DNA from 4 places in the Massilia litorea genome. Region 3 is predicted to be linked to each of the others. Evidence: predicted binding sites of a transcription regulator. Region 3 holds the regulator's gene; each other region holds the start of a gene.

Region 1 (7,489 bases), 230 kb from region 3:
CACACCGCGTCCGCCGCCTGCACACAGGCGGCAAAGCGCTCGCCGAAGCTGCGCGCCGCCGGCGGCTTGCCCGGTGCATCCAGCGTCGCCATCGTGCACACTTCGACACCCGGCACGGCGCCGAGGTCGGCCAGCAGGGCATCGAACAGCATCGCGCCCTGCTGCGTGAACGCATGCGGCAGGGGGCGTGCCGTTGGTCCGCCTTCCGTCACATAATCGAAAGCAAACACTTTCAAGGGCGCCATCCTGTGCCTCCGGCTGGTTCCATGTCAGGCAGCGTCCATCCGCCGAGCTCAGCGCTGGGAGGCGACCACCTTGACCAGGGTGAGCGTTTCGTCGATGACGGGCAATGCTGCACCGGGTGCCGGTTTGCCGGCCCGGGGCGCGCCCTGGGGTGCCGGAGAGGGCGGCGCCGCGCCGCGCGCTTCCATCGGCGCCCCGCTGCCAGGTAGCGCTGTGCCGGTTGCCGCTGCGCCCGGCGCTGTTCCCCCGGCGGCGGCCGTGCGCGCCACCACCGTACCCGGCGGCGGCCGGTTTCCCTCCGTATTCGTCAGCGAGGTACTGACCTGGTAAATGCCCCCCGGTACCCCGTCACTGAGGATGAACGTATACGTCTTGCGCACGTAGTGTTCGAAGCGCGCATGCAGCGGATCGTCCAGGTAGGGCTGGATGCGGACCGCCTTGCCGTCCAGCGTCTTGCCCTGGTAGGTGATGCGTTGCGGTGTCACCTGGGCGCTGTTGGCCAGCGCCATCCGGATGCGCTTGCGGAAATAGGTGACCGATCCGCCCGTCAGGCGCTTCATCTCGGCAATGTCATGCTCGAGAAAGCCGAGCAGGACCGGGTTGCCGTGTGCGTCATCCATCTCGGGCAGTACGTGCCTGCGTTCGCCGGTGAGGAAGCGCAGCGCGGCATGCACCTGTCCCGCCTTGCGCGAGACATCGAGCAGGACGCTGTCGGTGAACGCGGGCTCGACGTTGCTGAGCTTGCGGAATTCATAGACCAGGGTTGCCGGCGCCTTCATCTGCGCCAGGTGGTCGGTCTCGAAGAGCAGGATTTCGGCCGGCGAGACTTCCTGCTGTGCGAGGGCGTTGCCGATCGGGAGCGCAACGAGAATCGCGAAGCCCAGGCAGGCTGCGCGCACCCGGGGCGCCGCGCGCGCAGCCGGGCAATGTAGCGGGCGCGCGCTCATGGTGCTTTCGCCACAGGGGGAGCCGATGCCGCCTGCCCCTGCTGCTCGATCAGGGGCACGCCGTATTGTTCGAGAATCGCGTGGATCTTCGCTTCGTTGGCGACGATCAGCTGGTCGATACGCTGGCGAAAATCCTTGTCGCCCTGACGCACCGCCATCGCGATCTCGAAATCGAATTTCAGGCCCGGCTTCGACACCAGCGGAATGGCGACGATCGGCGCCGTACGGGCATTCCTGGCGAAATAGCCGGCAATCGGTCCCCAGGCAAAAGCCAGGTCGATCTTACCGCTGGCCAGGTCTTTCTCGACGATTTCGCCTGGATACTGCTCGGCGTCGCCGGTCTGGCTCTGGTACCAGTTCACTTGCTCCATCAGTTGGTTCTGCAGCAACCAGTCGGTGACGGGCGAGCCGGCAAAGGCACCGATGCGCAGTTTCCTGCGCTGTGCAGGATCGAGCGCCAATAAATCGTCGAGGCTGCGCACCCCGTCCAGTCCCTTGCCCCTGACATAGGCCATGGCATAGGCGGAGTGGTAGTAGGGCCGCGTGGTTGCGGCGAGATCAAACCCTTTCGCCACGCCCGTGACCAGGTCGCATTTGTAGCGATCGGAATTTTCTTCCTTGGCGCGCAGGGTATTGCGTATAAACCCCATCCGCTGCGGGAACCAGGTGTGCTCCAGCTTCCAGCCCAATTGCTGGGCAAACAGGGCTGCGATCTTGTTCTCGAAACCGTCCAGCGCACGGTTCGACAGCGGCAAATTGTTCGGGTCCTGGCAGACCCGCAAGACCTTGTCCTCGCCAGGTTGCGGCCCCGGCTGCGCGCCTGCCGGGCCGGGTAGCCAGGCCAGCACGCAGGCCGCGCCCGCCAGGAGCGGGAGCCATGTCGGCCGCCACCTCATTTGCCGATCTCCTGCAGGCGGCCCGGTTCGATGGCGCCGTCCGAGCGCCCCTTCAGGTAGGCGTACAGGTTGTCGATGTTTTCGCTCACCATCTTGCTGTTCTCGAAATTCGGCATGCCCTTCTCGATCCGTCCCTTGAGCACGGTCGCCTTGAATTCCTCCTTGCTCAGCACTTTTAAACTGTTCACCAGCGAGGGACCGACCATGCCTTCCTGGGCGGCGCCGTGGCAGCGCTCGCAGGCCATGGCGCGCCAGGTTTTCCAGCCGCTCAGGGTCTGCGCGTCGACCTTGTTCCCAGCGGCCACCTTGTACGGTGCGTTGTCCGCCGCCAGGGCCGGGGCCGACAGTAATCCGGGCAGCGCCGCCAGGGTCCAGCAAGCGGCGGCGATGACTGCTTTGTTCGTGAGTCTGTTCATATTCATTCCTGGATAGCGAGGGTCGCTTGCCGGCCTCCCCGGCCGGCAAGTGCCCTCAATTCAGTTCACTTCACTCTGCACGGCAGCGATGAGGATGATCGCTTCAGCGGTCCGGCAGTGCGAACACCGTCAGGACGCCACCGAGCTCGGTGTACTTGGCCAGGTCCTTGTAGCCGCCCACCGCGCCCAGGCCTTCGGTGCCCTTGGTCAGGCCAGCCGCGAGACCGATGCCGGCCCAGCCGCCGATCCCCGACAGCACGCCGATGTATTGCTTGCCCTTGTATTCCCAGGTGTGGACGTTGCCGATGATGCCCGATGGGGTCTTGAACTTCCACAGCTCCTTGCCGTTGAGGTCGACCGCCTTCAGGTAGCCTTCCAGGGTGCCGTAGAAAACCACGTCGCCGGCGGTCGAGAGCGCACCGCTCCAGACCGAGAATTTTTCCGGCTTGGACCAGACGATCTTGCCGGTGCCGGCATCCCAGGCGATGAAGTTACCCAGGCCGCCGTGGCTGTTCGGCGCGGCGTACATCGAGAGGGTCGAGCCGACATAGGGCTGGCCGGCCGTGTACTCGATCTGGAAGGGCTCGTAGTCCATGCACACGTGGTTCGTCGGCACGTAGAACAGGCCCGTCTTGCGATTGAAACTGGCCGGCTGCTGGTCCTTGCTGCCGAGGGCCGAGGGGCAGATGCCCTTCGAGTTCACGTCGGGACCGTTCTTGTCGGTGCTGTACTTGGCGACGACCTGCGGCCGGCCAGTCTTCATGTCGACGTGGGTCGCCCAGTTCACCTTCGGATCGTATTTTTCGGCCACCAGCAATTCGCCGCTCACACGGTCGAGGGTATAGCCGAAGCCGTTGCGGTCGAAGTGCACCAGGGCCTTGCGCGGCTGGCCTTTTACTTTGATATCGGCCAGGATCATTTCGTTGACGCCGTCATAGTCCCACTCGTCGTGCGGCGTCATCTGGTACACCCATTTCGCCATGCCGGTGTCGAGGTCGCGTGCGAAGATGGTCATCGACCATTTGTTGTCGCCCGGACGCTGGCGCGGATTCCAGGTGCTCGGGTTGCCGGTGCCGTAGTACACCAGGTTTGTCGCCGGGTCGTAGCTGTACCAGCCCCAGGTCGTACCGCCGCCCAGCTTCCATTGATCTCCCTGCCAGGTTTTTAGGGAGGAGTTGGGGCCGATCGGCGCCATCTTGCCGTCGGTCCAGGTCATGGTCCTGCCCGGATCGACCATCAGTTCGTTGTCGGGGCCGGTGCTGTAGGCCTTCCACAGGATCTTGCCGGTGTTGATGTCGTGCGCCGTGACGCGTCCGCGCACCCCGAACTCGCCACCGCTGATACCGGTCAGCACTTTGTCCTTGAACACGTGCGGCGTATTCGTCGTGGTCTCGCCGATCTTCGGATCGCCTACCTTGATCTTCCAGAGTTCGGCGCCGGTCTTGGCGTCGAGCGCGACGAGGGTGGTGTCGGCCTGCTGCAGGAAGATCTTGCCGTTGGCATAGGCCACGCCACGGTTGACGGTGTCGCAGCACATCACCGGGATCACGGTCGGGTCCTGCTTCGGTTCGTACTTCCAGCGGATGCTCTGGTCTTCCAGCGAGAGTGCGAACACCTTGTTCGGGAAGGGGCTGTGGATGTACATCGTATCGCCGACGACCAGCGGTCCGCCTTCGTGGCCGCGCAGCACGCCGGTGGAGAAGGTCCAGGCCACTTGCAGGTTTTTCGCGTTCTGGGCGGTGATCTGTTTGAGTTCGCTGTAGCGGTGGTTCGCCAGGTTACCCGACTGCATGGCCCAGTTTTTCGGGTCCTTGGTCAGCTGTTCGACATCGGAGTCGGCGGCGAAGGCCGGGGCGGCAGCCAGCGCCAGGCACGGCCACCAGCGGATGAGTCTTGAAGTAAATGACATGGTTAAGTCTCCTGTGGTTTTTATAAGCAGTGCGACCTGGTCAAGCGTCAGACAAACTTCCCAACTTCAGCAGGCGGGTGGGCCTGCCATCAACACAGCACTAACCGTGCCAATGCGGTGCCAGTGCCGGGCCGCACGGGGCCGGGTCGCGCCGCCCTCCTGCCTGCCCGCGGTGCGTGACACTGCTGTGCAAAATTCGAGACAGTCGCGCCACGACCTGTGCCGTCCACGGCGCAGCGGCAGGCTGAACACCCGGCTCAGCGTTCCGGCACATGGCAGGCCTTGTTGGCGCTGGCCTGCAGCGCTTTGTATTTGGTCGCCATTTCCTTCACCGGCGGCGGATCACGAAACAGCGCACCGCGTTCGCCCGCGAGGGTCTGGTTGCGCAGGGCGGTCGACATCGTCACGTAGTCGTCGTAGCTCATGTCTTTGGCGATGTGATCGATGGCGCAGGAGCATTTATAAAGGTACTCGTACTTGCCCTCGTGTTTTTGCATGCACTCGAGCACGTACTCGACGCGGCTGCTGGTCGGGAAATCATGGGCCTGGACAGCGAAGGGGGCGAGGCAGGCCGCCAGCAGCAGGTAAATTCGATTCATCTTGTCTCCATATGGGCTTGCCGGCACTGGCCCGGCATGTGGGCCGGCGCCGGCAGGGGCCGGTTGTGCGTCAGGCGTTCTTGAGCACGCCACGCGACTTCGCGACATGGGTCGAGATCGCATCCATCAGGGCCGGCGACAGGGCGTCGTAGGGCGGCAGGCCGATCTCGTTCAGCCGTGCCCGGATCGCGCCCATCTCCTGCGGCGGCGCGCCCGCTTCGATGATCGAGGAGACGAAGGCGGCAAACTCCGGCGGGGCCCAGCCGCGCTCTTTCGAGAGCTCGGTGTGCACGAAGTCGAGCCCATAGAAAGCGTGGCCCGTGTTCTCGATGCGGCCGTACATGTGGACGCCGCAGTCGCGGCAGGCGTGGCGCTGGATGGTGGCGCTGTCGTCGACGATTTGCAGCTTGTCTTCGTTGGCGGTCACCTTGACATTGTCGCGTCCCACCACTGCCACCTGTGAAAACAGTGCACCGGCCGGCTTCCAGCATTTGGTGCAGCCGCAGACGTGGTTGTGCGCCACTTGTCCCTTGATCTCGACGGTGACGGGATTCGTCGCGCACTGGCAGGTCAGGGTCCCGCCCGCAAAACCGGGCGCTGCCCGCTTGATACCATCGACCGCCGGATGAATGTTCACTTCGCTGCTCATGATCGCGTCTCCTGTTGGTTGGTTTGGACTACTCAGTACAACACCACCGAGCGGATCGACTGCCCGCTCTTCATCAGTTCGAAGCCCTCGTTGATGCGCTCGAGCGGCAAGGTGTGGGTGATCAGGTCGTCGATGTTGATCTTGCCGTCCATGTACCAGTCGACGATCTTCGGCACGTCGGTGCGGCCGCGCGCGCCGCCGAAGGCCGAGCCTTTCCACTGGCGTCCGGTCACCAGCTGGAACGGGCGCGTGCTGATTTCCTGGCCGGCGGCGGCGACGCCGATGATGAAGGACTGGCCCCAGCCTTTATGGGTACACTCGAGCGCCTGGCGCATCAGCTGGACGCTGCCGACGCATTCGAAGGAAAAATCGGCGCCGCCATCTGTCAGCTGCACGATGTGGTCGACGATGTTGCCGACCTCATTCGGGTTGACGAAATGCGTCATGCCGAATTTTTTGGCGATCTCGACCCGGCCCGGGTTGATGTCGATGCCGATGATCTTGTCGGCGCCGACCATCTTCGCGCCCTGGATCACGTTCAGGCCGATGCCGCCCAGGCCGAACACGACGACGTTCGTCCCCGCCTCGACCTTGGCCGAGAACACGACGGCGCCGACACCGGTGGTCACGCCGCAGCCGATATAGCAGGCTTTATCGAAGGGCGCATCCTCGCGGATTTTCGCCAGCGCGATTTCGGGGACGACGATGTAATTGGAAAAGGTCGAGGTGCCCATGTAGTGGAACAGGGGCTTGCCGTCCAGCGAGAAGCGGGAAGTCCCGTCGGGCATCAGGCCGCGCCCCTGGGTCGAGCGGATCGACTGGCACAGGTTCGTCTTGCGCGACAGGCAGAATTTGCATTGCCGGCATTCCGGCGTGTACAGGGGAATCACGTGATCGTCCGGCTTGACCGAGGTAACGCCGGGCCCCGTTTCCAGCACGATACCGGCGCCCTCATGGCCGAGGATGGCGGGAAAAATGCCTTCCGGGTCGGCGCCGGACAGGGTGTAGTAATCGGTATGGCATATGCCGGTCGCCTTGATCTCGACCAGTACCTCGCCGGCACGCGGCCCCTCCAGGTCGACCTCGGCGATGGACAGGGGCTCTCCGGCCTTCCACGCAATGGCAGCTCTCGTTTTCATGGCATCTTTCTTGTCGATGAGGTCCACCGTTCTGGCGGACGGGTTGGAAAACAGTGTGTCTGGGCTCCCCTGTCGCTCCAAAACTGCAACAGGGCCGCGCGCGCTGTTCAATCCGGGGACAGGTGTTCCGTCTTTGTCGCTTGGGTTCCGGTCGAGATGGCGCCTGGCGCTCCCTGGAAGCCAGAGGATGCAAGGGCCGTGCCACGCCGCCCTCGGACGGCAGGCGCAGGATGTGCAGCTGAGTTCTGTGAACGGGCGGCCGTGGAGGGCAGCGGCATGCAGCATCCGCCGCCATGGCCCGGCAGTGAGAGCGCCGATGTTTCAGCGCCGCCATCCGCCGTGGCCCCAGCCGTGCCGGCCGTGGCCGCCGTAATACCCGTGGCCGTGATGGTGATGATGGTGGTGGCGGTAGTAACCGAAGCCGAAGCCGAGCGTGACGGGTGGCCCGACATAGGCCGGATAGCTGTAGGCGGGGTAGGCGGGGTAGTAGGGATCGTAGGCGGCATATGGCGGCGCGTACACGCAGCCTCCGAGCCCTGTAGCCAGCAGCAGTGCGACGACGCTCCGCCGTGCTGCGCGTTTGTTTCGCAGGTCCATGTCAGGACCCTCCTCGACCGATGGACTGGTTTCATTCTAGCCAGGGGCGACAGGTTTTCAACGTCAACGCTGTAAGGGGGTGTAACGCGCAGCC
Region 2 (7,489 bases), 260 kb from region 3:
TGTTCAATGGTTTTCCTTGCCGGTCGCGCGGCGCTCCAATGCGCCAATCAAACGAAATCATTCGCTTTCCTTCCTGGTGGGACCGGTCCACAGTACCGCCGATGCATCGTCGGCGCTTTTCACCGCCAGGGTGGCGGACGCCCGCGCCGCTTCGAATGCGCGCAGTTCATCGAGCAGAGCGGCCAGTCCATCGGTCCGGCAGCGCTGCGCCAGTTCCTCGATCGTATACAGCCCATAGGAGTCGACCAGCCGATAATAACCGTCGGTCATGCCCAGCACGGCGGTTCCCGGCGCCAGCCGCAAGGCGTATTCGCGCGCCTTGAATTCGCCCTGCGGCGCCAGGCACAGCACATCCGGCGCCGGCGACCCGTGCTGGAATGCGCGGCGCGCACGCAGCATCGGCAGCAGGCGCGCGCGCTTCGCTGCCGGATCGCTCACGCCTTCGAGGGCGAGGGCGGCGATCGCTTCCTGCAGCACGGCCTCCTGCGGATTGAGGTAAGGGTCGAGGTCGAGCACCGCGCCGGCGGCGTCGAATGCGAACGCCTTGCAGTCGCCCAGGCAGTAGAGCGCGAGCGCGAGCTGGTCTTGCTCGTGCCGGATGCGGATCCAGGTGAGGGCGGCCAGCGGGTGGGCGTACAAGGGAATCGCCTGTGCACCGGCCCGCGCCGCCCAGGCATCGCGCACCGCAGCGACCGCCCGCCGCACGGCCGCGCCCTGGGCCAGGCCTGGTGCGATCGCTTTTCCGAGTTCGGCGGCAAAGGCCTGCACGAACCAGGCGACATCGCCCTGTTCGCGGTCGACGTAGTCGGCGTCGGCGACCGAGGTGGCGCCATCGAGCACCACCAGGTCGGTCGTCTCCCCGGACTCGAACACCGCGATCAGGTCTTCATTGATACCGCCGTCCGGGGCGCGGGAAATTTGTTCGGTGGTCATGCACATCGTTGTCGGTTGGCGGATGACCTCGATGTTATCACCGCGGCGTATCGTTAATCGAGCGAAAGCGCCGGGAATGCGTGGACATCGACTTTTCCCGACTCGGACCTGTCAAGAACGCTGTGTTTGTGAGCGCGAACCTCTCTAGAATAGGCAGGCATTGTCCGCCACTTTTTTGGGAGATTCTCATGCAATCCACGCCCCTGTTTCACCTGGCTTTCCCGGTACGCGACCTGGCCGAGGCGCGCCGTTTTTATGGCGATTTGCTCGGCTGCCCCGAAGGCCGCAGCTCCGACGAGTGGGTCGACTTCAATTTCTATGGCCACCAGGTGGTGGCCCACCTGGCGCCCGACGAAGTGAGCGCGGCGCCGACCAACGCGGTCGACGGCCACAATGTCCCGGTACGCCACTTCGGTGCGATCCTGCCGATGGAGCAGTGGGAAAGCCTGGCCGACAAGCTGCGCGCGGCCGGCACCCGGTTCGTCATCGAGCCGCACGTGCGCTTCAAGGGGCAGGTGGGCGAGCAGGCGACCATGTTCTTCCTCGACCCGTCGGGCAATGCGCTCGAATTCAAGGCCTTCGGCGACATCAGCCAGGTCTTCGCCAAGTAATCAGCCGCATTCGCCCACGTACTGGCAGTTGTCGCAGCGCGTGCAGCCGTCGATCTTGCGCAGCGCGCGGGCGCCGCATTCGGGGCATTTCGCACCCAGGGCCGGCGGCGGCGCGCTTGCCGCCGTGGGCTCGGGCGGCGCCATATCGACTGAACCGCCACGCGCGGCGAGCTGGCGCGCCAGTTGCGGCACCGGTACCTGATTGCCCTGGCTGTCGAGGAAGCCGCGTCCAATCAGGATCCGCTGCAGCATGAAGCCGACCGCGGCCGCCTCCGAGTCGTGAAACACCGGCACCCGCGTGCCGTCCTCGCGCGTGAGAAAACCGCAGCGCACCGGGCCCTTTTCCCAGACCACGTCGCGCATGTCGGCCAGCGCCTTGGCGATCGGCCCGCCGGCGCGCGCCAGCATCGAGAGCAGGCGCATCGAGGAGGTGATCCATTGCTGGCCGTCGCTGCGCTGGTTGGCCGGCATGAAGAATTCGAAGGGGCGCTCGATCGTCACCGGCAAGCCGTCGATCACACCCTCGGCCCGGATGAAGCTCACCGTCAGGTACAGGGTCTTGCGGCCTTCCTGGGTCGAATACTCGATCTTCGAGGTGACCGAATCGAGTTCGCCCAGCGGACGGCCGTCGAAGCGCTTGCGCAGCGGATCCTCGTCCTGGGCGGCCGGGCCGGCGTCGGCCACCGTTCCCAGCACGCTGCCCAGCACCGTGTTCGGCCGATAGGTCGCCAGCCCCTTCAAGCCGGCGCGCCAGGCTTCCAGGTACAGGCCGCGGAAATCGTCATACGGATAATCGACCGGCACGTTCACCGTCTTCGAGATCGAGGTGTCGATGTAGGGCTGGACCGCTTCTAGCATGCGCAGGTGGTCGTCGGCGCTCATCTGCAGGGCGGTGACGAACTGCGGCGGCAGCGGACCGTCCGGCGTGGCATCGGGATCGAGGCGCAGATAAAGGCGCCAGGCGTGGTCCTGCACCTCGTAGGCGCGCATCGAATCGTCCGGCATCCGCTTCTTGCGCTGATAGGTCCAGGAGTAGGCGGGCTCGATGCCGTTCGAGGCATTGTCGGCAAAGGCCAGCGCAATCGTGCCGGTCGGCGCGATCGAGAGCAGGTGGGAGTTGCGGATGCCATGCACGCGGATCGCTTCACGCAGGTCGTGCGGCAGGCGCGCCACGAAGGCGCCTTCCAGGTAGCGCGCCGCATCGAACAGGGGAAAGGCGCCTTTTTCGCGCGCCAGTTCATTTGACGCCGCATACGCCGCATCGCGCAGCGCTTCGGCGATCCGTGCGGCCAGTGCGCGGCCCTCGGGCGCGTCGTAGCGCAGGCCCAGCATGACCAGTGCGCTGCCCAGGCCGAGGAAGCCGAGGCCGATGCGGCGCTTGGCGCGCGCCTCGAGCGCCTGCTGTGGCAAGGGCCACTCGGTGGCGTCCAGCACCAGGTCGAGCATGCGTACCGCGACCGCCGCGACCTCGCGCATGCGCTCGAAGTCGAAGCGGGCGTCCTCGCTGAAGGGCCCGTCGACGAAGCAGGTGAGGTTGATCGAGCCGAGATCGCAGCAGCCGTAGGCCGGCAGCGGCTGCTCGCCGCAGGGATTGGTCGCGCGCAGCCGCTCGCAATACCAGAGGTTGTTCTCGGCGTTCATGCGGTCGATGAACAGCACGCCCGGCTCCGCGTGATCATAGGTCGAGGCCATGATGCTGTCCCAGAGCGTCCTGGCGCGCACTTCGCGGTAGACCCAGAGGCCGTCCTCGCGTTGATGCGCGCCTGCCGCAAGCAGTTCTTCTCCCGGCTCGGCGCGGTGCACCAGCGGGAAGGTGGCGTCCGCTTCCAGCGCATGCATGAAGGCGTCGCTGACGCCGACCGAGATATTGAAATTCGAGAGGGCGCCGCTGTCCTTGGCCGCGATAAACCGTTCGATGTCGGGATGGTCGATGCGCAGCACCCCCATCTGGGCGCCGCGCCGGGCGCCGGCCGATTCCACCGTGCGGCAGGAGGCGTCGAACAATTCCATGTACGAGACCGGTCCGGAGGCGCGCGAGCGGGTGCCGTGGACGAGGCTGCCGAAGGGGCGGATGGCGCTGAAGTCGTAACCGACGCCGCCGCCGCGGCGCATCGTTTCCGCTGCCTCGGCCAGCGCCGTGTAGATGCCGGGCAGGCCATCTTCGCAGCCGGTGACGGAATCGCCTACCGGCTGGACGAAACAATTGATGAGGGTAGCTTTGAGATCGAGGCCGGCGGCGGAGTTGATGCGTCCGCCCGGAACGAAACCGTTTTCCATGGCCCACAGAAAACGTTCGGTGAGTTCGGCGCGGCGTTCAGGGGCTTCTCGCGCGGCAAGGGCGCGGGCCACGCGCTGGCGCACCTCGGCGACCGAGGTCTCGTGGCCTTTCGCGTATTTTTCGCGCAGTACGTCGATCGACACCTCTTGTGGAGGCAAGCCCGTGCCGATCAATTTTTCGTTTGCATTCATGGCGTCACTCGGAAGTTACGCCGGCAGCGCCATTACACCTTCGGAGCCGTCTCCGTCAGCCGCGCTTCCAGCTCGGCCACGCGCAGCTCGAGCGCTTCGAGCTTTGCGCGCGTCTTTGCCAGCACCTGGGCCTGGATGTCGAATTCCTCGCGCGTCACCAGGTCGAGCTTGGAAAAGCCCTGGGTCATCATCGCCTTGACGTTGCGCTCGATGTCCTTGGCGGGCGAGCTTTCCATGGCCTGGTTGATCTTGCCTTGCAAGTCATTAAAGAAATTATTCATATCCAAAAGTCCTGGGTCTGAGGCGGCGCACCGCGGTGGTGCGGGGCGACCTCGTTTAGTGCATGACGGCGCATCCTGCGCCGGCTGCGCACTTATTTGTGGTGAGTATCACCAGAAGTGGGGCGCGAGAGCGAAAAATCAAGCACATGAGAGCCCTTATACACGTCCATAGGGGCTGGCACGCATTCTGCTACAGGATGGGTAAAGCTGCAACCCAGGGCACCAGAACACCACATCCGTCCATCCAAGCAAGGGAAATCGTCATGAAGATCAAGTTAGCAGGTAGTGCAGTCGCGAACGCAGCATTGCTGGCGCTGGTAATGATGGGCAATGCGCAGGCGCAAGAAGCAGCGGCTGCGCCGGTCGCCGAGCACCAGCTCAGCTACAACGCGGCGCTGACCACCGAGTACCGCTACCGCGGGCTGTCGCAGAGCCGCTTCGATCCCGCGCTGCAGGGCGGCGTCGACTACACCCACAGCCCGACCGGTTTCTATGTCGGTACCTGGCTCTCGACCATCAAGTGGACGAAGGACCTGGGCGGCGACGGCAACGTCGAGGTCGACCTGTACGGCGGCAAGCGCGGCCAGATCACGGAAGCGATCAGCTACGACGTCGGCGGCCTGTATTACTGGTATCCGTCGAACGACCTGCACCCGAACGCGAACACCTTCGAACTGTACGGCCAGGTCGGTTTCGGTCCGGGCTACCTGAAGTATTCGCACTCGACCACGAACCTGTTCGGCACCACCGACAGCAAGCAGAGCGGCTACCTGGACCTCGGCGCCAACGTACCGGTCACCGCCGTCGAAGGCCTGGTGCTGAACCTGCACGTCGGGCACCAGCGCGTGAAGAACAACAGCCCGCTGTCCTATACCGACTACAAGGTCGGCGTCACGAAGGACTTCGGCTTTGCCAGCGTGTCCCTGGCCTGGATCAAGGCCAATACCGAAGCCTATGTGGATCCACGGGGACGCAATCTCGGCCGCTCGGCGGCGGTGCTGTCCGTCTCCAAAACTTTCTGAAAGAGGCAATGCGATGAAACTGATTACCGCCATTATCAAGCCCTTCAAGCTCGACGAAGTGCGTGAGGCGCTGTCGGAAATTAACGTGCAGGGCATGACGGTCACCGAAGTCAAAGGCTTCGGCCGCCAGAAAGGCCACACCGAGCTCTACCGTGGCGCCGAGTATGTGGTCGACTTCCTGCCGAAGATCAAGATCGAAGCGGCCGTGGATGACGACATCGTCGACCAGGTCATCGACGCCATCCAGGGCGCCGCGCGCACCGGCAAGATCGGCGACGGCAAGATTTTCGTGTCCGACCTCAGCCAGGTCATCCGTATCCGTACCGGCGAGACCGGCAACGAAGCACTGTAAGGGGATCCTAATGAAATCAATCGCTTCCAAACTCCTCGGCGCTGTGCTGGCGCTGGGTGTTGCGCTGCCGGCCTGGGCCGCCCCAGGCATCAACAAGGGCGATACCGCCTGGATGTTCATCGCCACCATCCTCGTGATCATGATGTCGATCCCGGGCCTGGCCCTGTTCTACGGCGGCCTGGTGCGCGCGAAAAACATGCTGTCGGTGCTGCTGCAAGTGTTCATGATCTTCTCGCTGATCATCGTCCTGTGGTGCCTGTACGGCTATTCGCTGGCCTTCACCGGCGGCAGCCCCTTCATCGGCGGTTTTGACCGCGCCTTCCTGAACGGCATCTACGATCCGGCCGCCGGCGTCTTCAGCATGGCTGCCACCTTCAGCAAGGAGACGATGATTCCCGAGTTCATCTTCGTCGCCTTCCAGGGCACCTTTGCCGCGATTACCTGCGGCCTGATCGTCGGCGCCTTTGCCGAGCGCGCGCGTTTCGCCGCCGTGATGCTGTTCGTGGTGCTGTGGTTCACCTTCGGCTATATCCCGGTCGCACACATGGTCTGGTTCTGGGCCGGTCCTGACGCGATCAAGGACGCGGCCACCCTGGCCAGCGTCACGGCCGATGCCGGCTGGCTGTGGCAGAAGGGAGCGCTCGATTTCGCGGGCGGCACCGTGGTCCACATCAATGCGGCAGTTGCGGGTCTGGTCGGCGCCTACGTGATCGGCAAACGCGTCGGCTACGGCCGCGAATCGATGGCACCGCACTCGATGACCATGACCATGATCGGCGCTTCGCTGCTGTGGGTGGGCTGGTTCGGCTTCAACGCCGGCTCGGCACTGGAAGCGGGCGACATCGCGGCCCTGGCCTTCATCAACACCCTGCTGGCCACCGCGGCGTCCACCGTCGCCTGGACCATGGGCGAATGGCTCACCAAGGGCAAACCGTCGATGCTGGGTGCGGCATCCGGCGCCGTGTCGGGCCTGGTGGCGATCACCCCGGCCTGCGGTTTCGTCGGCCCGATGGGTGCACTGGTCATCGGTATCGTCGGCGGCTTCGTCTGCCTGTGGGGCGTGAACGGCCTGAAGCGCCTGCTGCGCGTCGACGATTCGCTCGACGTGTTCGGCGTGCACGGTGTCGGCGGTATCGTCGGCGCACTGCTGACCGGCGTCTTCGCCGCGCCGCAACTGGGCGGGCAGGGCGTCTGGGATTACGTCACCAACAAGGCATCGACCGACGTCTACTCGATCGGCCACCAGGTCTGGGTGCAGGCCCAGGCGATCGGCGTGACCATCGTCTGGTCGGCGGTCGTTGCCTTCGTCGCCTTCAAGATCGTCGACATCGTGATCGGCCTGCGCGTGCCGGAAGAGCAGGAACGCGAGGGCCTGGATATTACCAGCCACGGCGAATCGGCGTACCATTCGTAATACCGCGACCCGATCGGCATAGAAGTGAACAAAAGGGCGCCCCGCGGGGCGCCCTTTTTGTTTTTTCGGTGCGGCGCAACATGAGCCTTTAAAATAGGGCATATTGCCCCAAATTAAGGGCACTCATTGCCAAGAAGCCCGTTTTCAAGAGCTTAATAAAGGACGCCCACTTTCATGGTTCCGCACCTCGCAACCGCCCTGACCGGCCCGCTGCTCGATTTAGAAAAAAAGATCCTCGACGCCACGCCGGCCATCGAGCGCTGGTTCCGCCTCGAGTGGCAGGAGCACACGCCGCCCTTCTATTGCTCGGTCGACCTGCGCAATGCCGGCTACAAACTGGCGCCGGTCGACACCAACCTGTTCCCGGGCGGTTTCAATAATCTCGCCACCGAGATGCTGCCGCTGAC
Region 3 (7,489 bases):
AAGATCGCCGCGACCCTGGCCTCGACCGGGACCCCGGCCATGTTCGTCCACCCGGGTGAAGCCGCCCACGGCGACCTCGGCATGGTGACCGACAAGGACGTGTTCATCGCGATCTCGTATTCCGGCGAATCCTCCGAATTGATGGACATCCTGCCGGTCGTGAAACGCATGGGCACGCCCCTGATCGCGATGACCGGCAAGCCGCAATCGCGCCTGGCGCAGCTCTCCGACGTCCACCTCGACGTCTCGGTGTCCAAGGAAGCCTGCCCCCTGAACCTGGCGCCGACCGCCAGCACCACCGTCACGCTGGCCCTGGGCGACGCGCTGGCCGTGGCGCTGCTCGATGCGCACGGCTTCCGCGAGGAAGACTTCGCGCGCTCGCATCCGGGCGGCGCCCTGGGCCGGCGCCTGCTGACCCATGTGCGCGACGTGATGCGCAGCGGAGAAGCGATTCCCGCCGTGACCCCGGATACGCCGCTCACCCGCGCGCTGCTGGAGATCAGCCAGAAGGGCATGGGCATGACGGCCGTGGTCGACCCCGGCTTCAAGCCGCTGGGTGTGTTCACCGACGGCGACCTGCGCCGCCTGATCGAGCGCATGCAGGACTTTTCGAATGTGACCATCCGCGACGTGATGCACGTCGGCGCGCGCACCGTGCACCCCGACCAGCTGGCGGTCGACGCGGTCGCGATCATGGAAGAGTTCCGCATCAACCAGATGCTGGTCGTCGATGAAGCGGGCGTGCTGGTCGGCGCGCTGCACATCCACGACCTGACGCGCGCCAAGGTGATTTAAATGACCCCGCTGGAACACATGACCCGCGCGGCGCGCGTAAAAGTGATGATCTTCGACGTCGACGGCATCCTGACCGACGGCAGCCTGACCTATGGGCCGGACGGCGAGGTCACCAAGACCTTCAACGTGCTCGATGGCCTCGGCATCCAGCTGCTGCAGAAGACGGGCGTGATCACCGCCATCATCAGCGCGCGCAAATCGCCGATCGTGCTGGCGCGTGCCCGCGACCTCGGCATCAACCACGTCTGGCAGGGCCACCATGACAAGCGCGTCGCGTTTGCCGAGCTGCTCGAGCAGACCGGCTTCACGGCCGAGCAGTGCGGCTACATCGGCGACGACGTGATCGACCTGCCGCTGCTGACGAAAGTCGGTTTCGCCGTGACGGTGCCGACCGGGCATCCGGAAGTGCAGCACCGTGCGCACTATGTGACGAAAGCCGGCGGCGGCCGCGGCGCCGTGCGCGAAGTGTGCGACATGGTCATGCGCGCCCAGGGCACGTACGAGCAGGCGCTCTCGCCCTATTTCGCATGAGTTCAAATGAATTCGACTAAGCGCTTAACCGCATGGCAACCTACGTGAACAAACGGACCGCGCACCGCTGGCGCCTGCTGGCCTTGATGCTGACGGCGGTCTTCTTCGCCTTCGGCAGCTTCTGGCTGCTGCAGGCGGTCCAGACCGACGATGCGACGGGCGTCGGCAACGGCCTGAACGAACCCGACTACATCGTCGAGAATTTCAGCTTCGTGCGCATGACCGAACACGGCGCGCCGCGCTACGTGGTGTCGGGCGCGCGCCTGGCCCACCATCCGGACAACGACGTTTCGGAAGTGACCAGGCCGGTCGTCGAGAGCATGGCGCCGGGCCGCCCGCGCATGACCATGCACGCCGACCGCGGCCAGGTCTACCACGGCGAAGACCGCGTCGAGTTGATGGGCAACGTCGACGTCAACCGCCCGGCCACGCCGAAGAGCGCGGCCCTGCGCGCGAAAACCGAGGCCCTGACCGTGCTGGCCGACGACGAGATCGTCAAGACCGATCGTCCGGTCCAGATGACGCTCGGCGCCGCCTCGGCCAACGGCGTCGGCATGGTGGCCGAGAACCCGACGCAGAAGCTGCACCTCGGCGGCCGCGGCCAGATCGTCTATCCGCCGCGTACGAGCCCCGCACCCAACCAATAACAGGAACGAGCCCTAATGAAAAACATCTTCGCCGCCGCCTTCCTTTCGCTGCTGTCGCTGACGGCAGCCCACGCCGAGCGCGCGGACTCGCTCAAGCAGGCCGTCATCAACTTCGATTCGCTCGACGTCGACGAAGTCACGCAGACGCGCATCCTGACGGGGAATGTGGTCCTCACGCGCGGCACCCTGATCCTGAAGTCGGACCGCGCGCTGCTCAAGGAAACCCCGGAAGGCTACATGAACGTCACGCTTACTTCGAACCCGGGGCGCGTGGCGACCTTCCGCCAGAAGCGCGACGGCGGCCCGGACCTGTGGGTCGAAGGCCAGGCCGAGCGCATCGAATACGACGAGCGGGTGGAACTCGTGAAACTGTTCTCGAAGGCGATCGTGAAGGAACTCGAGAACGGGCGCCTGACGAACGAACTCGATGGCGCCTACATCTCCTACGACAACCGCAAGGAAGTGGCCACCGTGCGCAACGACGCCAGCGGCGAGACCAAGTCCGGCGGCGGCCGCGGGACCCTGATCATCGCGCCGCGCCGCACTGCGCCCGCCGCGGCTCCAGCGGCGGCTCCGGCAGCGCCGGCAGCACCAGGAAAGAAATAATGAAAGATGCACGCGACAACCGCAGCACCCTGGTGGTGCGCGGACTGCAAAAAAGCTATGGCAAGCGCCTGGTCGTGCGCGACGTCTCGCTGGAAGTCGGCTGCGGCGAAGTCGTCGGCCTGCTCGGCCCCAACGGCGCCGGCAAGACCACCTCGTTCTACATGATCGTCGGCCTGGTGCCGTCGGACGCCGGCACCATCGAGATCAATGGCGCCAACATTTCGAGCCTGCCGATCCACCGGCGCGCGGTGATGGGCCTGTCGTACCTGCCGCAGGAAGCCTCGGTGTTTCGCAAGCTGACGGTGGAAGACAATATCCGCGCCGTGCTCGAACTGCAGCGCGACGACAACGGCAAGGCGCTGACGAAGGATGCCATCAATACGCGCCTCGACTCGCTGCTGGCCGAACTGCAGATCGAGAAGCTGCGCGAGAACCCGGCCCTGTCGCTGTCGGGCGGCGAGCGGCGCCGCGTCGAGATCGCGCGCGCGCTGGCGACCAATCCGCGCTTCGTGCTGCTCGACGAGCCGTTCGCCGGCGTCGACCCGATCGCCGTGATCGAGATCCAGCGCATCGTGCGCTTCCTGAAGGAGCGCGGCATCGGCGTCCTGATCACCGACCACAATGTGCGCGAGACGCTCGGCATCTGCGACCGCGCCTACATCATCAACCAGGGCGCGGTGCTGGCGTCGGGACGTCCCGACGACATCATCGCCGACGAGTCGGTACGACGCGTCTACCTGGGCGAACACTTCCGCATGTAGCAAGGCTGTAGCAACAACACGGGACACCGAGCGGCACCATGAAACAATCCCTGCAACTCCGGACTTCGCAGCACCTGGCGCTCACGCCGCAGCTTCAGCAGTCGATCCGCCTGCTGCAGCTCTCCACCCTTGAACTACATCAGGAGATCGAGCAGATCCTGTCCGATAACCCGCTGCTCGAACGGCTCGACGACCCGCTCGACCACTCGGTGCGCCTGCTGGCCGACGGCGCGATCAACAGCGCGCCGGCGCAAGCCGAGGCGCCGGCGCCGAACAACGAGGAGGGCGCCCCTGCGCCCGAGGCGGCCGAGGGCGGCGAAGGCGGCGAGGTCGAACGCGGCGAGTCCGAGGGCGACTGGGGAGAGGGTTCGCGCGCATCGAGCGGCGACGGCGACGACGACGGCCGCCCGCAGCTCGGCGCGGTCGGCGTGACCCTGCGCGAGCATCTGTGCGAGCAGATTCGCGTGACGGGCGTCACGGCGCGCGACCGCGCGCTGGCCGAACTCGTGATCGACGCGATCGACGACAACGGCTACCTGGAGGAGCAGCTCGACGAGATCCATGCGCGCTTGCCGGAGGAGCTCGAGGTCGAGATGGACGAACTGCGCTGCGCGCTGGCGCTGGTGCAAAGCCTGGACCCGGTCGGCGTCGGCGCGCGCAGCGCATCCGAATGCCTGGCGCTGCAGATCCGCGCGATGCCGGGCGTGCCGCTGGTGACGCGGCGCATGGCCCTGAAAATCGTCGAGGGGTATCTGAGCTGGTTCGCGCAGCGCGAATTCACGAAACTGAAAAAAGCGCTCGACTGCGACGACGAGGACCTGCGTGAAGCGCAGGCCGTGATCCGCCAGTGCAATCCGCATCCCGGCGCCGCCTTCGCGTCGAGCGTCTCGGATTACGTCGTACCGGACGTTATTGTCCGCAAGTCGAAGGGCGGCTGGAGCGTCTCGCTGAACAACGAAGTGATGCCGCGCCTGCGTGTGAACAACGTCTATGCGAATTTGCTCAAGCAGGGCAAAGGCGAAGGCCAGATGAGCGCGCAGCTGCAGGAAGCGAAGTGGCTCATTAAAAATATGCGCCAGCGTTTCGACACGATCCTGCGTGTTTCGCAGGCAATTGTGGAGCGCCAGAAGAACTTTTTCAGCCATGGCGCGGTTGCCATGCGTCCCCTTGTGCTTCGCGAGATAGCTGATACACTAGGACTACACGAGAGCACAATTTCTCGCGTGACAACTCAAAAATTCATGCTGACCCCGCACGGCATGTTTGAGCTGAAGTATTTCTTCGGAAGCCATGTCGCCACCGAAGCGGGGGGCGAAGCATCGTCTACGGCGATACGGGCGCTCATTGCGCAACTGACAGGAGCAGAAGACCCAAAGAACCCATTATCCGACAGCAAGATCGCGGAAATGCTCGGTGAACAAGGGATGGTCATTGCGCGCCGCACGGTTGCAAAATACCGCGAGGCACTCAAGATTCCTCCCGTCAGTCTCCGCAAATCCTTGTAACAGCGGCCCCCATGCGCACTCCCTGCGCGGCGCGGCGGCCGCTACATTTTCAAAGGAGTGTGTATGAATCTCACCATCAGTGGCCACCACCTCGACGTCACCCCCGCCATCCGTGAATACGTACAGAACAAGCTCGAACGCATCACCCGCCATTTCGATCAAGTGATCGATTCCCACGTCATCCTCGCGATCGACAACCTCACCGAAAAAGACAAACGACAGAAGGCCGAGATCAACCTGCGCGTCTCCGGCAAGACCGTACACGTGGAAAGTGTGGCGCAAGACCTGTATGCGGCGATCGATCTCCTGATGGACAGGCTCGATCGCCAGGTGATGAAATACAAGACGATGTTGAAGGACCATAGTCGTGAGGCGCTCAAGCGCCTGCCTGAAGGCGGAGAGGCTGCTGCTGCGATCTGATCGCGCATCGAGCACCGTCTGAACGAGGGCGCCGGAAGGCGCCCTTTTCATTTTGTGCGGTGGACGGCAGTGTCTTGGGTAAAATGCTTGTCTTTTCCATCAACGAATTCGCCATGACCGACCATGTCCTGACCCGCGTTGCCAACGGCACCGGCATCATCACGCTCGACCGTCCCAAGGCCCTGAACTCCCTCTCGCTGGCGATGGTGCGGCGTCTGACCGACATCCTGCTGGCCTGGCGCGACGACGCGTCGGTGTGCGCGGTCGTCCTCACCAGCAGCAGCGAAAAAGCCCTGTGCGCGGGCGGCGATATCCGCTTCTTCCACGAAGCCGGCCACGCGACCCCCACCGGCGGCAGCGCCCTGCTCGAAGATTTCTTCACCGAGGAATACGCGCTGAACCATCTGATCCACTTCTATCCGAAACCGTATGTATCGATCATGGACGGCGTGGTGATGGGCGGCGGCATGGGTATCGCCCAGGGCGGTCCTGAAACTGGCCTGCGCATCGTGACCGAGCGCACGAAGATGGCGATGCCGGAAGTGAACATCGGCCTGTTCCCGGACGTCGGCGGCAGCCATTTCCTGTCGCACGCACCGGGCCAGCTGGGCAACTACCTGGGCCTGACCGGACTGACGATCGGCGCTGCCGACGCGCTGTACGTTGGCCTGGCCGACGTCTTCGTGCCGGGCGCGCAGTTGGGCGAACTGAACGCGCTGATCGAATCGACGCCGGGCGCTCAGCTGGCTGACGCGATCCGTCGCTTCGCCGCGCGCTTCGCTGTGGACGCGGGTCAGAGCGTGCTGGAGACGCAGCGCGCCGCGATCGACGCGCACTTCGGCGCCAGTTCGGTGGCCGCCATCATGGCCTCGCTGGAAAAGGACGAGAATCCGTTCCTGCAAAAGGCCCTGGCCGCGATGCGCCAGCGTTCGCCGCTGATGATGTGCGTGACCTGGGAGATGCTGCAGCGTGGGGCCGCGCTCGATGTCGCCGACTGCCTGCGCATGGAACGCTCGCTGGTGCGCCGCAATTTTGAACACGGGGAAGTGCTGGAAGGCGTGCGCGCGCTGGTGATCGACAAGGACAATGCGCCTGCCTGGAATCCGCCAACGCTCGACGCGGTGACTCCGGAAATGGTGGAGCGGTTCTTCGAACCTGTCTGGCCGGATCACGCACACCCGCTGCGGCATTTAAGCTGATAACTGTCGCGTAACGCAGGGTGGGCTCCCCGAGCCCACGCGGCGATACGTGGCAGCGAGATCATCCGGCACGAAATCGGAGCCCGCGCGTATCACCGCGTGGGGTCGTTGAGGCCAATGGCCTCAACGACGGTTTCACTAGAGCCCACCCTACGGGAGCTACGACTGCTCGCGATGCCTCAGCACCACGCGCTCGCTCTCGTTGAAATAGGCCGCCAACCGCTCCGCCATGTACACCGAGCGGTGCTGCCCGCCGGTACAGCCGACGGCCACCGTCAGGTAGCTGCGGTTGTCCGTCTTGAACGAAGGCAGCCACTTTTCCACGAACTTGCAGATATCGTGCAGCATCTCGGTGGCGCTCGGCTGGGCCTCGAGGAAGGCGATCACGGGGGCGTCCTTGCCGGTCAGCGGGCGCAGCGCCAGGTCGTAATACGGGTTCGGGATGGCGCGCACGTCGAACACGAAGTCGGCGTCCAGCGGGACGCCGACCTTGAAGGCGAAGGACTCGAAGAACAGGGTCAGCGGTGCGTGCTGGACTTCGGCCAGTTCCTTGATCCAGCCGCGCAGTTTATTCGCCGATGCCTCGGAGGTATCGATCACGTGACCGAGCTGCTCGATCGCGCCGAGGCGTTCACGCTCCTCGGCGATGCATTCGATCAGCGTGCGGCGCGAGGCCGGGTTTTCGCCCGGGCGCAGCGTGTGCGACAGCGGATGGCTGCGCCGCGTTTCGGAGAAGCGTGCCACCAGCGAATGGGTGCTCGAGGTCAGGAACAGCACCTTGACCTGGTGGCCTTCTTCTTTCAGCCGCGCCACCGTCAGCGGCAATTCGGTCAGCGATTCCGAGCTGCGGGCATCGACCGCGACGGCGAGCTTGCCCGTGCCTTCGCTCGACACGGCTTTCACCAGCTGCGGCAGCAAGGCCGGCGGCAGGTTGTCGACGCAGTAGTAACCCGCGTCTTCCAGAACATTCAGGGCAACCGATTTGCCCGATCCGGAGATACCGGTGATGAGAACGATGTGCATGG
Region 4 (7,489 bases), 1.6 Mb from region 3:
CAGGACCTGCGCGAAGACATCGCCGAAGTGATGAAGCTGCGTAAGGAAAACGCGATCTCGCTGAACGAAGCCGTGCGCCGCAAGGAGCGCGACGCCCAGGATGCGAAAGCCAAGATGCGCGAAGCACGCCTGGCGGCAGGCAAGGGCGCCACCACCCCGGACGAACCGGCGGCGGCGCCGGGCGGCAAGGAAGCACGCAGCAAGGTGCCGGAGCCGACCCGTCCCGCCAAGACCGTGATCGCATCGAGCAGCCGCCAGCGCGACGACGGCCTGCAGGCCGACGAACGCGCCCTGTCGGCCGAGATCGCCGCCGAGAAGGCAGCGAAGGACGCGAAGGACGTGCTGTTGCAGGAAGCGGCCCACATCCTGGCCGACGAGGCCGGCATGCTCAAGACCGACACGCGCATGGCCTCGCGCACGATGCCGTACATGGCGGCGCCGGGGCCGGCCAGCCCGGACGTGGTCAAGAAGTAAATCGCGGCAAAATAAGGTCGTCAAAGAAAGCTCCTGCGGGAGCTTTCTTTTTTTTGGGCGTCGATATGCACTGGTATCTGTACGAACCATGTATCGGATCGCATACGTACGACCGCGTGGGCGGAGCCCACCCTACGGAGTCCTGCCCGCCGGGTAATCGCATCCTCTTTTTTATTTGATAAGTCCGCCTTTTTTTCGGGTAGAATCTTTGGTGAACGATCGTGCTTTTTCACCCGGCGCGACGAATAACGAGGAGACCGAATTGGACCTGACTTACACGGACGACGACCTGGCATTTCGCGATGAAGTGCGGGCCTTCCTGGCGGAGGCCTTGCCTGCGGACCTGCAGCACAAGGTGCGCCATCACCTGCGCCTGAACAAGGAAGACAGCGTACGCTGGCACAAGATTTTGGCAAGCAAAGGATGGGTTGCACCCGGCTGGCCCGTCGAGTTCGGCGGTCCGGGCTGGACCCCGGTCCAGCGCCACATCTTCGACGAAGAATGCGCGCGCGCCGGCACGCCGCAGATCATGCCTTTCGGCGTCAACATGGTCGCCCCGGTCATCATGGCCTTCGGCAGCCCCGAACAGAAAGCCCATTACCTGCCGCGCATCCTGTCCTGCGAGGACTGGTGGTGCCAGGGTTATTCGGAACCGGGCGCCGGCTCGGATCTCGCCTCGCTGAAGACCACCGCAGTTCGCGACGGCGATCACTACATCGTCAATGGCCAGAAGACCTGGACCACGCTGGCCCAGCACGCCGACATGATCTTCTGCCTGGTGCGCACCGATACCGGCGTACGCAAGCAGGAGGGCATCTCGTTCCTCCTGATTAATATGCATAGCCCCGGCATCACGGTGCGCCCGATCATCATGCTCGACGAAGACCACGAAGTGAACGAAGTCTTCTTCGACAACGTGCGCGTTCCCGTGGCGAACCTGGTCGGGCAGGAAAACAAGGGCTGGACCTATGCCAAATACCTGCTCGGCCACGAGCGCACGGGCATCGCCGCCGTCGGCCGCAGCAAGCGCGAACTCGCCTTCCTGAAAACCCTGGCCGCGCGCGAACGGAAAAACGGCAGGCCGCTGATCGAAGACCCGCTGTTCAGTGCCAAACTGGCCAGCCTGGAAATCGAACTGATGGCGCTCGAGACGACGGTCCTGCGGGTATTGTCGCGCGCCGACAAGGGGCCGGGTCCGGAAGCTTCGGTGCTGAAGGTGCGCGGCACCGACATCCAGCAGCAGCTGTCCGAACTGATGGTCGAAGCCGTCGGCCCGATGGCGCTGCCTTTCGACCCGGCCTATCTCGAGGGCGAGCGCGAGCACAGCCTGGTGGACGATGATGACGCCGCGCCGCTGCTGTCGCACTACTTCAACTATCGCAAGACCTCCATCTACGGCGGCTCGAACGAGATCCAACGCAACATCATCACCCAGATGATCCTGGGCCTGTAAGGAGAAGGCATGGACTTCAATTTCAACCAGGAACAACTGCAATTCGCGGATGCACTGAAACGCTGGATCGGCCGCGATTACAGCTTCGAGACCCGCCGCGGCATCATCCATTCCGATACCGGCACCTCCGATACCGCCTGGGCCACGCTGGCCGAACTCGGCATGACGGCGCTGCCGGTGCCGGAAGAACACGGCGGCTTCAACGGCAACGCGGTCGACATGTTCGTCGTGATGCAGGAACTGGGCCGCGGCCTCGTGGTCGAGCCCTATTTTGCCACCGTGCTCGGCGCCGAATTCCTGCGCCTGGCCGGCGGACGCGGCGACCTGCTCGAGCAAGTCGCAACGGGCGAACTGAAACTGGCCTGCGCCCTGGGCGAGCGCCAGTCGCGCCACGACATGTTCGACATCGCCACCCGCGCCGACGCGAACGGCGACGGCTGGGTCCTGAACGGCGAAAAGAAAGTCGTCCTCCATGGCGGCCAGGCCGGGATGCTGGTTGTCTCCGCCCGTAGCAGCGGCGAGCAGCGCGGCCAGGACGGCGTCTCGCTGTTCGTGCTGCCTGCCGATACGGCCGGCATCACCGTGTCCGACTATCGCACCCTCGACGGCCAGCGCGCCGCCGACGTCCGCTTCGACAAGGTGCAGGTTCCGCGTGCGAACCTGCTGGGAGCAGAGGGGAGGGGCGCGGACATCTTCGACGCCGCCCTCGACTACGGCGCCGGCCTCCTGTGCGCGGAAGCGCTGGGTGCGATGGAAGCCATCTTCGAAGCGACGCTGGAATACCTGAAAACCCGCCAGCAGTTCGGCGCGCCGATCGGCAAGTTCCAGGCCCTGCAGCACCGCATGGCCGACATGTACATCCACCTGGAGCAGGCGCGCTCGATGGCGCTGCTGGCGGCCGTCAAGCTGGCCTCGCCCGATGCCGAGGGTGCAGCAACCGAGCGCCGCCGCGCCGTCTCCGCCGCCAAGTACCGCATCAACCAGGCCGCACGCTATGTCGGCCAGCAAGCCGTGCAGCTGCACGGCGGCATGGGCGTGACCGACGAACTGCCGGCCGCCCACTACTTCAAGCGCCTGGCGACGATCGAACTGACGCTGGGCGACAGCGATCACCACCTGGCGCGCTTCATCGCCCAGCCAGGTTTCATGGAAAGGACGGCCGCATGAAAAAGCAATGGTATTTCGATGACTTCGTGCCGGGCCAGGAAATCGAACTCGGCCAGCGTACCGTGACGGAAGAGGAAATCATCGCCTTCGCCACCCAGTTCGATCCGCAGCCGTTCCACATCGACAAGGAAGCCGCCGCCAAATCGATCTACGGCGGCGTGATCGCCAGCGGCTGGCACACCTGCGCGATGATGATGCGCATCGTCCTGGACGGCATGGGCTGCGAGGAAGCGAGCATGGGTTCGCCCGGCCTGGACGGCGTGCGCTGGCTGCAGCCGGTGCGCGCCGGCGACACCCTGCAGGTGCGCTATGTGACGAAGGAAGTCAAGCCCTCGAGCTCCAAGCCCGACCGCGGGGTCGTGAAGTCGACCTGGGTCGCGACCAACCAGAATGGCGAGCCCGTGTGCACGATCGACGGCATGGCGATGTTCCGCCGCCGTCCGCAAGGCGCAGGGCAATAAGCGCAGCAAACGCAGCAAGCTTGCGGCGGGCCATTCCGGCCAGGCGCCGGAATGGCCCGCCGCATCGAACGAGCCGAGGAGACACACCGATATGCACGAGCGTCACGTCGATTTCTGGCCGCGCGGTTTGCCGCGCCACCTGACCATCCCGCAAACGAACCTGTTTTATAACCTCGATGTCTCCAGCACGCGCTACCCGGGCAAACCGGCCGTGCTGTTCTACGATACGCCGCTCAGCTACGCGGAACTGAAGGACCAGGTCGAGCGCGTCGCCGGCTACCTCGAGCAGGAGTGCGGCGTGAAGGCGGGCGACCGCGTCCTGCTCTACATGCAGAACAGCCCGCAGTTCATCATCGCCTACTACGCCATCCTGCGCGCCAACGCCGTCGTGGTGCCGGTCAACCCGATGAACCTGACCGAGGAACTGCGCCACTACGTCAGCGACACCGGCGCGACCACCATCTTCGTGCCCCAGGATTTATACGCGCAGGCCGCGCCGCTGCGCGAGGAGGGCCTGCGCCACCTGCTGGTCGCGGCCTATTCCGACTACCTGACGACGCCGACCGATCTCGCCGTGCCCGAATTCGTCGCCGCCCCGCGCCGCGCCATCGAAGGCGAGGGCGTCGTCCTGTGGAGCGCCATGCTGGCGCGCGGCTGCCGTCCGGGGCCGCTCAGCGCCGGCCCGGACGACCTGTGCGCCATGCCCTATACCTCGGGCACCACCGGCCTGCCGAAAGGCTGCATGCACACCCACCGCAGCGTGATGTACAACGCGCTGGCCGGCCAGCAGTGGTTCGGGACGCAGCAGGACTCGATTGCGCTGAGCGTGCTGCCGTTGTTCCACGTGACCGGCATGCAGGGCGGCATGAACGGTCCGATTTTCCTCGGCAGCACCATCGTCCTGCTGGCGCGCTGGGACCGCGACATGGCCGCCGAATGCATCCGCCGCCACCGCGTGAACGCAGCCCAGCTGATTTCCACCATGGTGATCGACCTGCTCTCGAGTCCGCGTGTGATGGAGTACGACCTCTCCACCGTCAAGCGCCTCAGCGGCGGCGGCGCCGCCATGCCCGAAGCCATTGCCCGCAAGATGCACGAGCTGCTCGGCATCGACTACATCGAGGGCTATGGCATGTCGGAGACGATCGCCCCGACCCACATCAACCCGCCGGATCGCCCGAAGAAGCAATGCCTCGGCATCCCGATCCAGGACGTCGATGCGCGCGTGATCGATGCCGATACTTTCGCCACGCTGGCCGTCGGCGAGGTCGGCGAAATCGTCGTGCACGGGCCGCAAGTGATGCTGGGCTACTGGAACAACGAAGAGGCCAGCAGGGATGCCTTCATCGAGATCGACGGCAAGCGTTTTCTCCGCACCGGCGATATCGGCAAGGTCGACGAGGACGGCTATTTCTTCATGACCGACCGTCTCAAGCGCATGATCAATGCCTCGGGCTACAAGGTGTGGCCGGCGGAAGTGGAGGCGCTGATGTACCGCCATCCGGCGATCCGCGAGGTCTGCGTGGTGTCGGGCGTGGACGCGCGCCGCGGCGAGACGGTGAAGGCGGTCGTGGTGCTGAAGGACGGCTTTCACGGTCGGGTCAGCGAACAGGACATCGTCGACTGGTCGCATGCGAACATGGCGGCGTACAAAAGTCCGCGCATCGTCGAGTTCCGCGAGGCCCTGCCGAAGTCGGGGACGGGGAAGGTGCAGTGGCGGAGCTTGCAGGACAAGCGCTGAGCGCCCCACTGGCCGGAGCCCGTCACGCGTTTCCGGGTTGTCCGGCCTGTTTCACCACCGAATTATTTGTTAAATGATATGCCGGAATACTTTACACTTCCTCAGGGAAACACGTAACGATTGAGCGCAAGTCATTGATTTTTATGAGTTGCGAAAAATTGGCATGGCGCTTGCTTGTTTACATTTGTGTATGTGCACAACCAACTCAAGCAAGGAATGCCGATCTATGAAACTCCTCAAAACACTGGGCGCCGCTGCCGCCATGACGATGACCATGGCCGGGGCCGCACATGCGGAAACCGTCCTGAACAATTGGGTGTTTAATCCGACTGGTGGCGGCTTTGCGTCCGGCCAGACGGTCAACGAGTACCTGGACGTGAATGGCAATTCGTTCATCCAGATCAATCCGACGGGCGCGAGCAGCTTCTCGTTTGCCGAGCACAGCGTGTTCAACATCGTGCAGGCCGACAGCAACAGCCAGCTGTTCCCGATCAACTACCCGGGCGGCAACATCACCGCGACCTTTGAAGCGACCGGCACCGGCAGCTTCGGCGGCGCCTTCTCGTTCACCGGCGGTACCATCCGCATGTTCCAGAACCCGACCAACCAGTACGGCACCGCAGCCGGTATCTATGGCGCCAACCTCGGCAACCAGATCGCCGAGTTCAGTGTGCTGGCAGGCGGCGGCGGCCGGGTCGATGCGAGCGGCTCGCCAACCAATAACGGCCAGATCACCGTGCTGGCGTCGGCAGCCCAAGGGAGCCTGGATGCAGGCTACTTCTTCCGCGAAAATGGCACCGACCTGTCGACGGAATCGATCCTGGCCTTTGCCTTCACCAACGCCAATACGGTCGGCGATCCGACCGATCTCCTGGTCGACGAAGTGGCTTGCCAGTACGCCAATTTCAGCGGGAATGGTTGCAATGGCCAGGGATATGCGAATACGCCAGGCTATTTCTTCGTTAGCAATAATGGCCAACTGAAGCTGGGTGAGAACGGCCTGCCGCCGGTCGACGTGCCAGAGCCGGGTTCGCTGGCCCTGTTCGGCATCGCCCTGCTGGGCGCCGGCGCCGTCATGCGCAAGCGCAACACGAAGGCTTGATCGTCTTTCGATGATTGCAAGGAAGGGGTGAGGCCCTGTCCGACTTCCGGACACGGCCTCCCCAGTCACATTACTTCTTTGGCTTGGTGACTTGTTGCTGCGCCGCTGCGTTGTTTTGCGCAGTTGCGTTGTTCTGCGCTGCCGCCGCCGCCGCAGCCTGCTTTTCCTTCTTCTTTTCAGCATGGTGCCCGATCACGCAACCGATCGCCGCGCCGGCAACCCCATGCTTTCCGGCGACATGACCGACCACGCCCCCCGCCAGTGCTCCCTTGCCGCAGCCGGCATTGGCCGTACCGGCCGCCATTACCAATGCTGCCGATACGATGGCAAGTGTAAGTTTCGTGCGCATGACTGCTCTCCCTGTGTAAGTTGATGGTCCACAGTAAGCGTTCCAGCGGGGGCCAACTGTTCGCGTCCTAACATACCAGGCCCTACAAGGTCAGGAACATCGCCACCACGGCCACCAGCATGATCGCGATGCCGCACCAGCCGAGCAGCGTGTGGCGCGTGCTGAGCGTGTACTTGCCCATGATCTTGCGGTTATGGGCCAGCATCATCATGACGACCATGATCGGCACGGCGATGACGCCGTTGATCTGGGCCGACAGCACCAGGGCGGCGATCGGGTCGATCGGGGCGAAATCGAGCAGGACGCCGCCCAGGGTCGCCAGCGCGATGATGGCGTAGAACTCGCGCGCCTCGACCACTTTCAGGTCCATGCCGTTACGCCAGCGGAAGCTCTCGGTGACCGCGTAGGCGGCCGATCCGGCCAGCACCGGCACCGCCAGCATGCCGGTGCCGATGATCCCCAGCGCAAACGCGAGAAAGGCGAATTCGCCGGCCACCGGACGCAGCGCTTCGGCCGCCTGGCTCGAGGAGGTGATGTCCGTGATGCCGTGCGCGCCCAGGGTCACCGCGGTCGTCAGGACGATGAAGAAGGCGACCAGGTTCGAAAAGCCCATGCCGATGAAGGTGTCGGCCTTGATGCGCCTGAGCTGGGCGACGGCGTCGTGCGGGCGGGTGCGCAGCGCGCGTGTGTGCGGCGCATTGCGAATCTCCTCGACTTCCTGCGAGGCCTGCCAGAAGAACAG

Evidence for each region. The regulator sigma-54, encoded in region 3, starts transcription at its own class of promoters, with help from an activator protein. The targets are predictions, from matches to a motif close to TGGCANGNAANCTGCTTT.
Region 1: a site for sigma-54 is predicted at 4,506-4,523, ahead of LPB04_RS04570 (methanol/ethanol family PQQ-dependent dehydrogenase). Genes of this name have one in related genera too.
Region 2: a site for sigma-54 is predicted at 4,471-4,488, ahead of LPB04_RS02410 (TorF family putative porin). Genes of this name have one in related genera too.
Region 4: a site for sigma-54 is predicted at 5,456-5,473, ahead of pepA (flocculation-associated PEP-CTERM protein PepA). Genes of this name have one in related genera too.

Annotation. Positions count from the first base shown of each region.
Region 1 covers NZ_CP062941.1:1,026,185-1,033,673, forward strand. Annotated here, with positions in the region: gene LPB04_RS04550 (ATP-grasp domain-containing protein) at 1-230, opposite strand, end outside; gene LPB04_RS04555 (hypothetical protein) at 294-1,190, opposite strand; gene LPB04_RS04560 (quinoprotein dehydrogenase-associated putative ABC transporter substrate-binding protein) at 1,187-2,086, opposite strand; gene LPB04_RS04565 (c-type cytochrome) at 2,083-2,502, opposite strand; gene LPB04_RS04570 (methanol/ethanol family PQQ-dependent dehydrogenase) at 2,606-4,411, opposite strand; gene LPB04_RS04575 (hypothetical protein) at 4,669-5,010, opposite strand; gene gfa (S-(hydroxymethyl)glutathione synthase) at 5,081-5,659, opposite strand; gene LPB04_RS04585 (S-(hydroxymethyl)glutathione dehydrogenase/class III alcohol dehydrogenase) at 5,692-6,798, opposite strand; gene LPB04_RS04590 (hypothetical protein) at 7,120-7,320, opposite strand.
Region 2 covers NZ_CP062941.1:544,408-551,896, reverse strand. Annotated here, with positions in the region: gene LPB04_RS02435 (OmpH family outer membrane protein) at 1-7, opposite strand, end outside; gene LPB04_RS02430 (protein phosphatase 2C domain-containing protein) at 58-933, opposite strand; gene LPB04_RS02425 (VOC family protein) at 1,122-1,544, shown strand; gene LPB04_RS02420 (adenosylcobalamin-dependent ribonucleoside-diphosphate reductase) at 1,545-4,013, opposite strand; gene LPB04_RS02415 (accessory factor UbiK family protein) at 4,046-4,300, opposite strand; gene LPB04_RS02410 (TorF family putative porin) at 4,558-5,316, shown strand; gene glnK (P-II family nitrogen regulator) at 5,330-5,668, shown strand; gene amt (ammonium transporter) at 5,679-7,082, shown strand; gene gshA (glutamate--cysteine ligase) at 7,257-7,489, shown strand, end outside.
Region 3 covers NZ_CP062941.1:799,916-807,404, reverse strand. Annotated here, with positions in the region: gene LPB04_RS03560 (KpsF/GutQ family sugar-phosphate isomerase) at 1-795, shown strand, start outside; gene LPB04_RS03555 (KdsC family phosphatase) at 796-1,326, shown strand; gene lptC (LPS export ABC transporter periplasmic protein LptC) at 1,371-1,973, shown strand; gene lptA (lipopolysaccharide transport periplasmic protein LptA) at 1,989-2,579, shown strand; gene lptB (LPS export ABC transporter ATP-binding protein) at 2,579-3,340, shown strand; gene LPB04_RS03535 (RNA polymerase factor sigma-54) at 3,379-4,845, shown strand; gene hpf (ribosome hibernation-promoting factor, HPF/YfiA family) at 4,909-5,265, shown strand; gene LPB04_RS03525 (enoyl-CoA hydratase/isomerase family protein) at 5,379-6,464, shown strand; gene rapZ (RNase adapter RapZ) at 6,624-7,487, opposite strand.
Region 4 covers NZ_CP062941.1:4,406,469-4,413,957, reverse strand. Annotated here, with positions in the region: gene LPB04_RS19765 (carboxy terminal-processing peptidase) at 1-474, shown strand, start outside; gene LPB04_RS19760 (acyl-CoA dehydrogenase family protein) at 737-1,927, shown strand; gene LPB04_RS19755 (acyl-CoA dehydrogenase family protein) at 1,937-3,094, shown strand; gene LPB04_RS19750 (MaoC family dehydratase) at 3,091-3,555, shown strand; gene LPB04_RS19745 (long-chain fatty acid--CoA ligase) at 3,647-5,296, shown strand; gene pepA (flocculation-associated PEP-CTERM protein PepA) at 5,523-6,398, shown strand; gene LPB04_RS19735 (hypothetical protein) at 6,469-6,702, opposite strand; gene LPB04_RS19730 (NRAMP family divalent metal transporter) at 6,830-7,489, opposite strand, start outside.